DNA from 2 places in the Vibrio tubiashii ATCC 19109 genome. Region 2 is predicted to be linked to the other one. Evidence: riboswitches for the same ligand, from Rfam matches in the RefSeq annotation. Region 2 holds a riboswitch; the other holds the start of a gene.
What was found. A riboswitch is a leader RNA that binds a small molecule or an ion and turns the genes downstream of it on or off. The one in region 2 is predicted to bind lysine.

Region 1 (4,432 bases), 1.6 Mb from region 2:
CGTTGTGTTTGCATTGCTGTATCCCTGTGCAAGATTTTGAAATTTATAAACTTTTTAAGATTCAAATACTGAAAAACCCTCGGAAGAGTTGTTCTCCCGAGGGTTCTAAATCTTGTAGTTTGCGATTTTAGCCTCCGGGAGTTTCCTGTCTCCCGGGTATGCGTGCATCTCCCGAAAGACTAAACTGGGTGATGATGGTGATGAATGTTCATGACTAATTTACGCATACTTAATAAGCTCTTCTGTTCGCTTTGTTGATATCCACACTAACCAAGCCGAAAACATTTTTCAACCATTTATTTAAACTTTTTTCAATTTGTATATGACAAATAAAAAGGGAGCCTGAGCTCCCTTATCTAATAGCAATAACTTCAATCTGTTACGCGTTTTGGCAACTCGCCATCTTTGACTTAGACAGAACAGATAGCAAGACACAAATAGCGATAAATGCTACCGACGCCGCTGCGAATGACATGCCGATAGAAGCGGTCATACCTAGAGTAATAAAACCAATACACGACACGACTGCAACTGACAGTGCATATGGTAACTGAGTCGCTACGTGGTCGATGTGATTACAACGAGCACCTGTTGAAGAAAGAATGGTGGTATCTGAGATTGGTGAACAGTGGTCACCAAATACTGAACCCGCTAATACAGCACTTAGCATTGGTAGCATTAGCGCCAGATCCGTTGCACCTGCCATATCACCCGCGATTGGCAGCATGATACCGAATGTACCCCATGATGTACCTGTAGAAAACGCCATAAGGCCAGACAATAGGAACAAAATAACTGGCAACCAATGTGGGTTGATATTGCCTTGAGCTAAAGTCGACAAATACTTACCTGTGTTCATGTCACCGATAACTGAACCAATCGTCCAAGCAAACACCAGGATCAGGATCGCGCCAAACATTGATTTCGCACCAATCCAAAGCGTACGAGAGATCTCACTTACCGCAATACCTTGTTTAACAACGGTAAACAGCGCAACAGCCAAACCAACTAGGCCACCGTAAATAAGAGATGTACCTACATCAGTGTTTTCAAATGCGCCGAGTAAGTTAAACGCAATGCCGTCCGCAGCAAGAGCTTGACCACCGGTGTAAAGCATCGAAGCAACCGTCGCAACAATAAGTAAAACGATCGGCAAGATGAGATCAGAGACTTTACCCTTATCGCTCTCTTCGATATCCAACTCTTCGTTTAGCTCGTGAGCTTCTTCCGAGTCTTCCGCTTGCTCTTTTGCAAACCCGTGCCCACGTGACGCCGCAATTTCATGCTCACGCATCTTACCGATGTCTAGTCCGAACCAAGCAACAGCAAATACCATAAGTAGCGCGAATATCGCATAGAAGTTCATCGGAATTAGGCGAACGTATGCGCCAAGTGCTGAATACTCAGTAATACCATGCGAAACTAAGATGCCACCAATGATTGTCATGATGTAAGCACCCCAGCTAGAAGCAGGCATGATCACACACATTGGAGCAGCAGTTGAATCAAGGATATAAGCTAGCTTAGCTCGTGATACGTAGAAACGGTCAGTGACAGGACGAGAGATAGCACCCACAGCCAAGCTGTTAAAGTAATCATCAACAAAGATGAAAACACCTAAAAATGCAGCAAGAAGCTTAGAGCCACGCTTACTTTTAACGCGAGTTTGCGCCCACTCTGCAAACGCACGTGTACCACCGGATAGCGTCAATAGCGCTGTCATCATCCCTAGTAAAATTAGGAAGCCGACAATACTCATATTCCAAGTATTGATACCGCCATCTTCAATAAAGACACTTGAAACGGTAGAACCAACATATCCAAGCGCACTACCGAATGAGTAGTCGTTAAGTAGGATTGCGCCTAAAACAATACCGACACCAAGCGATACGAGTACGCGGCGGGTAATAATAGCAAGACTCAGTGCCACAATTGGCGGCAAAAGAGATAAAGGAGATGATGCAAAATCAATTAAATTCATGATCTTCAAAAACCAGTAATAAATGGTTAGAGATCTACTGCAGACTAATTGAAGGAAATCATTTCCAATCAATTAAGTTGAAATTAGCGATAGGTCAGCGAATGCGAAACCCAGCCCTACAGTAGCGCTCCATAGTTTTACAAATTATAGACTATGGCAGTGTTACCCCTTTCGAGTGTAACCCCAGCAAACCTCCTTGATGAGAGAATTCACTTCGGCGAAATAACCTTTTATGTTTGCTCATTGGCATCACCCCAGCAAACACTACTTATTTATTCCGCGCCTCTACCGCGATTGTTGAAACTTTAAACTACCGAAAAATCATTTTAACAATAATTTAACCAACAAAACGCATTAGGTTGCGCCCATTGTACTCATATCACCACCTCTTTCAACATAATATTCCATTTTCTACTGTTAAAAATATCGTTAGCCAACTTCGACTAAGCTTTCAAGATTGATGAATAGTCATCCAATTGGATAACTTATTGGCCCATCCATTGAACTCAAATGGTCTGATTTCTTAGAAATCCACTCTACTAATGACGTTTTTTTAACCATCCTTACATGACAGATACATTTTTTTGATACGCCAGACTTGTTTTTTTGTACTGATACATACTAAAGGCATATAGCTCAGGGATACGGTTATATTTTCGATAACATTTAATATGAAACCGGACTCCCAGATAGGCCTCTGTTAATATAAGAGATAAGCGCGATAGAAAATCTATTTATTGCAAGCAACTAAATTAATAATAAAACGGCTCTCAAACAACATTCTGATAGTTTATTTTACGTAAATTTATGTCAGTGAGATTGTAATATTAAATTTAGAGGTTTATGATTCATACATCGACAACTTATATTGTGAAGAGATGAATAAATGTCGGAACTAACAAAAACACTATTAAACATTCGTAGTCTACGTGCTTTTTCTCGAGAGCTAACACTTGAGCAATTAGAAGAAGCGTTAGATAAACTAACTACTGTTGTAGCTGAGCGTAAAGAAGCAGAAGAAGCTGAACGTGAAGCAGCTGCAGAGCAAGAAGCTAAATTAGCCGCCATTGCTGAACAGATTACTAAAGACGGCATCGACGTCGAAGCGCTTATTTCTGCATTGGCAGGTGAGTCTAAAGGAAGTAAGCCAAAAGCGAAGCGTGCTCCTCGCCCAGCAAAATATAAATATGTAGATGCTTCAGGTGAAGAGAAAACTTGGACAGGTCAAGGTCGTACACCTTCAGTAATCCAAGAGCAACTAGATGCCGGCAAGTCACTAGACGACTTCCTAATCTAATCACTTTTAATGATTTACAAAAAGCGCCTATATGGCGCTTTTTTATTATTGCCGCAAATAAAAAAGCCTCAATTTAATGAAGCTTTTATCGTTCAATAACGGAATTAACGTTCCCAGTACGCTTCTTCCAAGCTATCTTCTCGCTCAGGAAGTCCACGAGATAAACGCGGTGAATGCTGCACTAACACTTCGTAACTGGCGCGATTAGAGTATTTACATACTTGCGAGAACGATGAATAAGTTAAGTATGAATGTGCGTGCTTGCTTGAGTTAGGCACATTTTCTTTATGGTATTTGTTCGCTGCCATATCATGTAATAAAGCAGAAAGAGCGGCATCACCAGCACCATTGGTATTCTTAATTTTCTCTGGGCCACCCATATAAGGTGAAATATGCGAGTAAACTTTAATTGGATTATCGCAAAGCCCTTTTGAAGCAGGTCGGCTAAATTCGTAGCGGTTAAATTCTGCAATACTGCCTGGCAATAATGGTAAAGACGTTTCACGTTTTGCAGACTCTTCAGTATAACCCGCCATAAATAGGCCTACTGGCCCAGCGGTACATAATACTAAATCAACCCACTCTAGCGTTTTATCAGAAGCTGCAAGAGGATCGGATTCTCCGGTTAGTGCTTCCGCTTCATCTTCATTCATTGCTACTACTGAAACATGCTCGTTTAAAAAGTCTTGCCAGAACTTTGGATCATCTTGAATAACGAATTTAGTGCCTAGAGTCAGTACGACAGGTACGTCATGTTTTTTTGCGTACTCGATCGCTCTCATCGTCGCTTCAGGCATTGGGTCGCCTTTCTTGCAACGCACCAAGTAAGCGGTTAACACCAAAGCAGAAGCGTTTTTAAATATTTTCTCAGGAATGCTATCTGGATGGAGCTGGTTCATTTGCCCTTCACTAATAGCAAAAGTGCGCTCACCGTCTTCAGTAATTAATGCGAAACAGCGACCAATTGCCCCGTCGACACCTTGAAGGTGGTTTAGATCCATACGGCTTGATGTATTGCATAAGTAGCGGTAACCATAACTGCCAATTTTAATATCTTGGCTCATTACGCCTAAAAGCGTAGAGCGGTCATCAGCCAGTACTGAATAGTTGTGGAGCGTATTACCAATCGTACCACCAGCGTATTCATTGGTGAT
Region 2 (4,432 bases):
GGCATTGTTGTATTTGATGCCCGTTGCGACTGTACCACTGTTGGTTGTATTGGCTTCGCGCACAGGTTGGTTGGCCGCAGTTCTTTCTATTGCCCTCTTGATTCCGTACGTATTTAGATTTGCAACCAAAAAACGCTTTGTCGGTTGGATAGTGGCCATAATTGTGGGAACTGGGCTAGGCTTTTCAACCCCATTAATGACCGGGCAAGATGACTCTTTAGTGGAACAGAAGAGCAATCTAGAGAGCCCGAGAAGATATACTTTTCCTCAAGCACTCGACATGCTGATCGAAAAGCCGTTTACCGGCTATGGTTATGGTCGATTTGAGCCAGAGTATATGGTGTACACGGCGAGACAACACCAGCTAAATCCGAGTTATAAACCTGGTTTAGCGGCAATGGACCATCCACATAACGAATTGCTCTACTGGGGAGTTGAAGGTGGCTTACTGCCCCTGCTCGCCATCATACTCGCGGCGCTTTTTGTTCTTGCTAGGCTTTATCAAGCGAAGAAAGGCACACGCTTGGCAATGTTTGCCTTGTTTGTTCCCATCGTTCTGCACAGTCAGCTTGAGTATCCGTTTTATCATTCAGCGATTCACTGGATAACCTTTGTCATTCTGCTCTACTGGGTTGATCAAAGGGCGAGCAGTTATCGCCAAGCACCATTTAGTATTATCTCCAAGACGGCGCTACGGGTGTCTAGTTTAGTCATACCAATAGTGACAAGCTTTTATATGCTGACCACTTTACATACCAATTATGTGCTTACCCAGTTTGAGCGCTCACAGCCCAAAGATCCTGACATACTCAACCAAGTCACCAATCCAGTGGTTTGGAAAGATAGATACGATTGGGATATCTATAGCACCTATCTCAATATTGGCTTATACAAGCAAGATCCCCAGTTTATCCAGCCATACATAGATTGGTCACTGAAGATTATTAAAGATAAACCTCGTCCTGCTTTCTATAACAATTTGATCTTGGCCTATCAAGGGCTGGGAGACAGTGTTAAAGCGGAGCAAATTCGCAGCGAAGCGCAGTTCCTATTCCCTGAGCAGGATTTCTCCGAGGTGCAGTACATCCCACCGAATATCGATGCCTTAAAGGCGGACAGTGAAAAAGAGACTAACTAGAGTCTATAGATATAATTAAGGCGACCATCAGGTCGCCTTATTAATTGATATGTTATTGAGACTGCTATTGCGTCAATGCCTCTTCGAGTGCTCGTAAGCATAAGGCAACATTTTCAGCGCGAGCACCGTAACCCATCAAGCCAATACGCCACGCTTTACCGGCTAAAGCGCCTAAACCAGCACCAATTTCTAGATTGTAAGTCTCTAGTAGGTGAGTTCTCACTTTCGCTTCATCAATACCTTGCGGAACATAAATGGCGTTGAGCTGAGGTAAACGAGAGCCCTGCTCGACAACGAACTCAAAGCCTAGCTTCTCCAAGCCTTGTTTGAGTTTCTCATGCATGTCTCGATGTCGCTGCCACGCATTTTCTAGCCCTTCATTTTTTAGAATCAACAGAGACTCATGCAGAGCATATAAGCTGTTGACGGGTGCAGTGTGGTGATAACTACGCTTTCCTTCACCGCTCCAATAGCCAAGTACTAAACTCTGATCTAGGAACCAACTTTGCACTGGTGTGGTACGTGCTTGAATTTTCTCTATCGCAGCCGGAGAAAAGGTCACCGGAGAAAGACCCGGAACACAAGAAAGACACTTCTGACTGCCTGAATAAACCGCATCTAGTTGCCATTCATCGACCTTAAGCGGTACCCCACCAAGTGAAGTCACCGCATCCACAATGGATAGTAGGCCATATTGCTTCGCCAACTTACCCAAAGCCTCTGCATCACTGCACGCACCCGTCGAGGTTTCAGCATGAACAAAAGCTAGGATTTTTGCATCAGGGTTATCTTTTAACGCTTGCTCGACTTTATCGACAGAGACGGGAGCGCCCCACTCATCATCGACAACTTCGGCAATGCCGCCTGCACGTACAACATTTTCACGCATACGCTCGCCAAACACGCCATTGCGACAAACGATCACCTTTTCACCCGGTTCAATCAGGTTAACGAAACAAGTCTCCATCCCTGCACTCCCTGGCGCAGAAACGGCAATGGTAAACTCATTATCAGTTTGGAAAGCGTACTTGAGCAGCGATTTAAGCTCATCCATCATGCCAACAAATAACGGGTCTAAGTGACCAACCGTCGGGCGACTCAAAGCTTGCAACACTTGAGGAGATATATCTGAAGGCCCAGGTCCCATAAGAATACGGTGAGGGGGGATAAAACTTTGAATCGTCATTGGCAGCTCCTTTTTAATATCACTATAATTTTTGTTCTATCTTTACTTCCTTAAACCCACCTTAATTCAATTCTTTGTTGGCAGCAATTAGCCCAAAGTATTGAGGTCAAACCAGTGTCACAAGTTTGTTAATTATAAAAAGGCATAAAGTTACAAATTCTCATTGACATAGTTCACAGAAAAACGTTCAATGCGGATATGTGGCGAATATTTATGCCACATAGCAAATTATTTTGCAGAAGAGGAGCACTGCCCAGGTAGACGTGTTGTGGAGCCACAAATCCGATACAACACATTGAGGGGGAGTAGTGCCGAGGTAGATCCGAAGTGTCGGTTTGGATCTGTCGGTTGCTAGGGTTGAATCCCTACAACTGTCATCAGCCCAGTCTGATGATGAGCTTCTGAGGAAAGTCATACATATAAAAGACCCCCCTCTCTTTCGCTCAACTCTCTTCATCAAAGCAAAACACTGGATGTTGGTATAGCTACCAAAAGTTTTTATTTTAGGAAGTCGTGGGAGAAATGCTGTGAGCAGTTTTAATGTAGCTAAATTTGGTGGAACAAGCGTTGCTAACTTTGAGGCAATGAGCCGTTGTGCTGCAATTATTGAAAGCAATCCAAATACAAAACTCGTCGTGAGTAGCGCTTGCTCAGGTGTCACTAACCTGCTGGTTGAGCTCGCGAATGGCGTACAAGACCAAGTCCGTCGTAGTGAGATTCTGACTAAACTGGCGCAAATTCATGATGCGGTACTCGAACAGCTTGAAGATGGAACCCAAGCAGCGAGCGATGTTTACGAGATTCTCGACACAGTGACTAGCCTTGCGGAAGCGGCATCGATCCAAGCAAGCCACAAACTAACAGACCACCTAGTCGCATGTGGTGAGCTGATGTCGACTCACCTACTTACCCAATTGATGAAAGAGCGCGGTATCAGCGCAGTACGTTTTGATATTCGTGACATTCTGCGCACCGACAACAATTTCGGTAAAGCAGAGCCACACCTAGACCAGATCAGCGAGCTTGCTCAGCAATCACTGGTGCCACTGTGCCAAGATGCAGTAGTGATTACTCAAGGCTTTATCGGTTCTGACGCCGAAGGCAACACCACTACTTTAGGTCGTGGTGGTAGTGATTACAGTGCAGCCCTAATCGCCGAAGCCGTAGAAGCTTCTGGACTTGAGATTTGGACAGACGTTCCTGGTATTTACACCACAGATCCACGCATTGCTCCTAAAGCTTCTCCAATTCCTGAAATTAGTTTTAGTGAAGCGTCAGAAATGGCGAACTTTGGCGCTAAAATTCTCCACCCATCGACGCTTCTTCCTGCCCTACGCCACGATATTCCTGTATTTGTCGGATCATCGAAAGAGCCACAGAAAGGCGGCACTTGGATTCGTCATCAGGTAGAAAGCTCACCACTATTCCGCGCTCTGGCTCTGCGTTGTAACCAAACTATGGTAACACTGCGCAGCGCTAACATGTTCCATGCCTACGGCTTCCTCGCCAAAGTGTTTGAGATTCTTGCTAAACACAAAATCTCGGTCGACTTGATTACCACTTCAGAGATCAGTGTGTCGCTCACTCTGGATCAAACAGACACTGCTGGCGGCGCACCTCAACTTCCAGAAGCCGCAAGAATTGAGCTAGAAGAGTTATGTACGGTCGAAGTAGAACACAACCTATGCTTGGTTGCTCTGATTGGTAACAATATGAGCGAGAGTAAAGGCTATGCAAAGCAAGTATTCAGCACTTTAGAAGATTTCAACCTGCGTATGATCTGCTACGGTGCGAGCCCACACAACCTCTGTTTCTTAGTTGACGAGTCAGTCTCAAAACAAGCAATTCAGAAGCTGCATACAGAGTTGTTTGAGGAATAAAAGGGATTCGGGATTCGGGATTCGGCTGATACTTTAAAGGGTTGGCATTTTTGCCAACCCTTTCGTTTTGGAGAGCTGGAGAGCTGGAGAGCTGGAGGGCTAAAACTTCAAGACATCGATAAAAGAGTCAAGTCTAGTTCTCCAGCAGCGAAGCGGTCTAGCTATCCTTAGGACGTAGTCCGCTCCTTGTTTACTCCCCCGCAACCTTCATTGATTCAAGCAGGATTG

Region 1: linked by a shared signal. The riboswitch ahead of tet(35) (tetracycline efflux Na+/H+ antiporter family transporter Tet(35)) and the one ahead of lysC (lysine-sensitive aspartokinase 3) in region 2 are both predicted to bind lysine.

Annotation. Positions count from the first base shown of each region.
Region 1 covers NZ_CP009354.1:1,274,757-1,279,188, reverse strand. Annotated here, with positions in the region: gene hisG (ATP phosphoribosyltransferase) at 1-14, opposite strand, end outside; His leader region at 68-204, opposite strand; gene tet(35) (tetracycline efflux Na+/H+ antiporter family transporter Tet(35)) at 380-1,981, opposite strand; lysine riboswitch at 2,096-2,277, opposite strand; gene IX91_RS05790 (H-NS family histone-like protein) at 2,868-3,278, shown strand; gene IX91_RS05785 (inosine/guanosine kinase) at 3,383-4,432, opposite strand, start outside.
Region 2 covers NZ_CP009354.1:2,907,171-2,911,602, forward strand. Annotated here, with positions in the region: gene IX91_RS13230 (PglL family O-oligosaccharyltransferase) at 1-1,138, shown strand, start outside; gene IX91_RS13235 (pyridoxal-phosphate-dependent aminotransferase family protein) at 1,203-2,324, opposite strand; lysine riboswitch at 2,556-2,733, shown strand; gene lysC (lysine-sensitive aspartokinase 3) at 2,852-4,204, shown strand; gene pmbA (metalloprotease PmbA) at 4,395-4,432, opposite strand, start outside.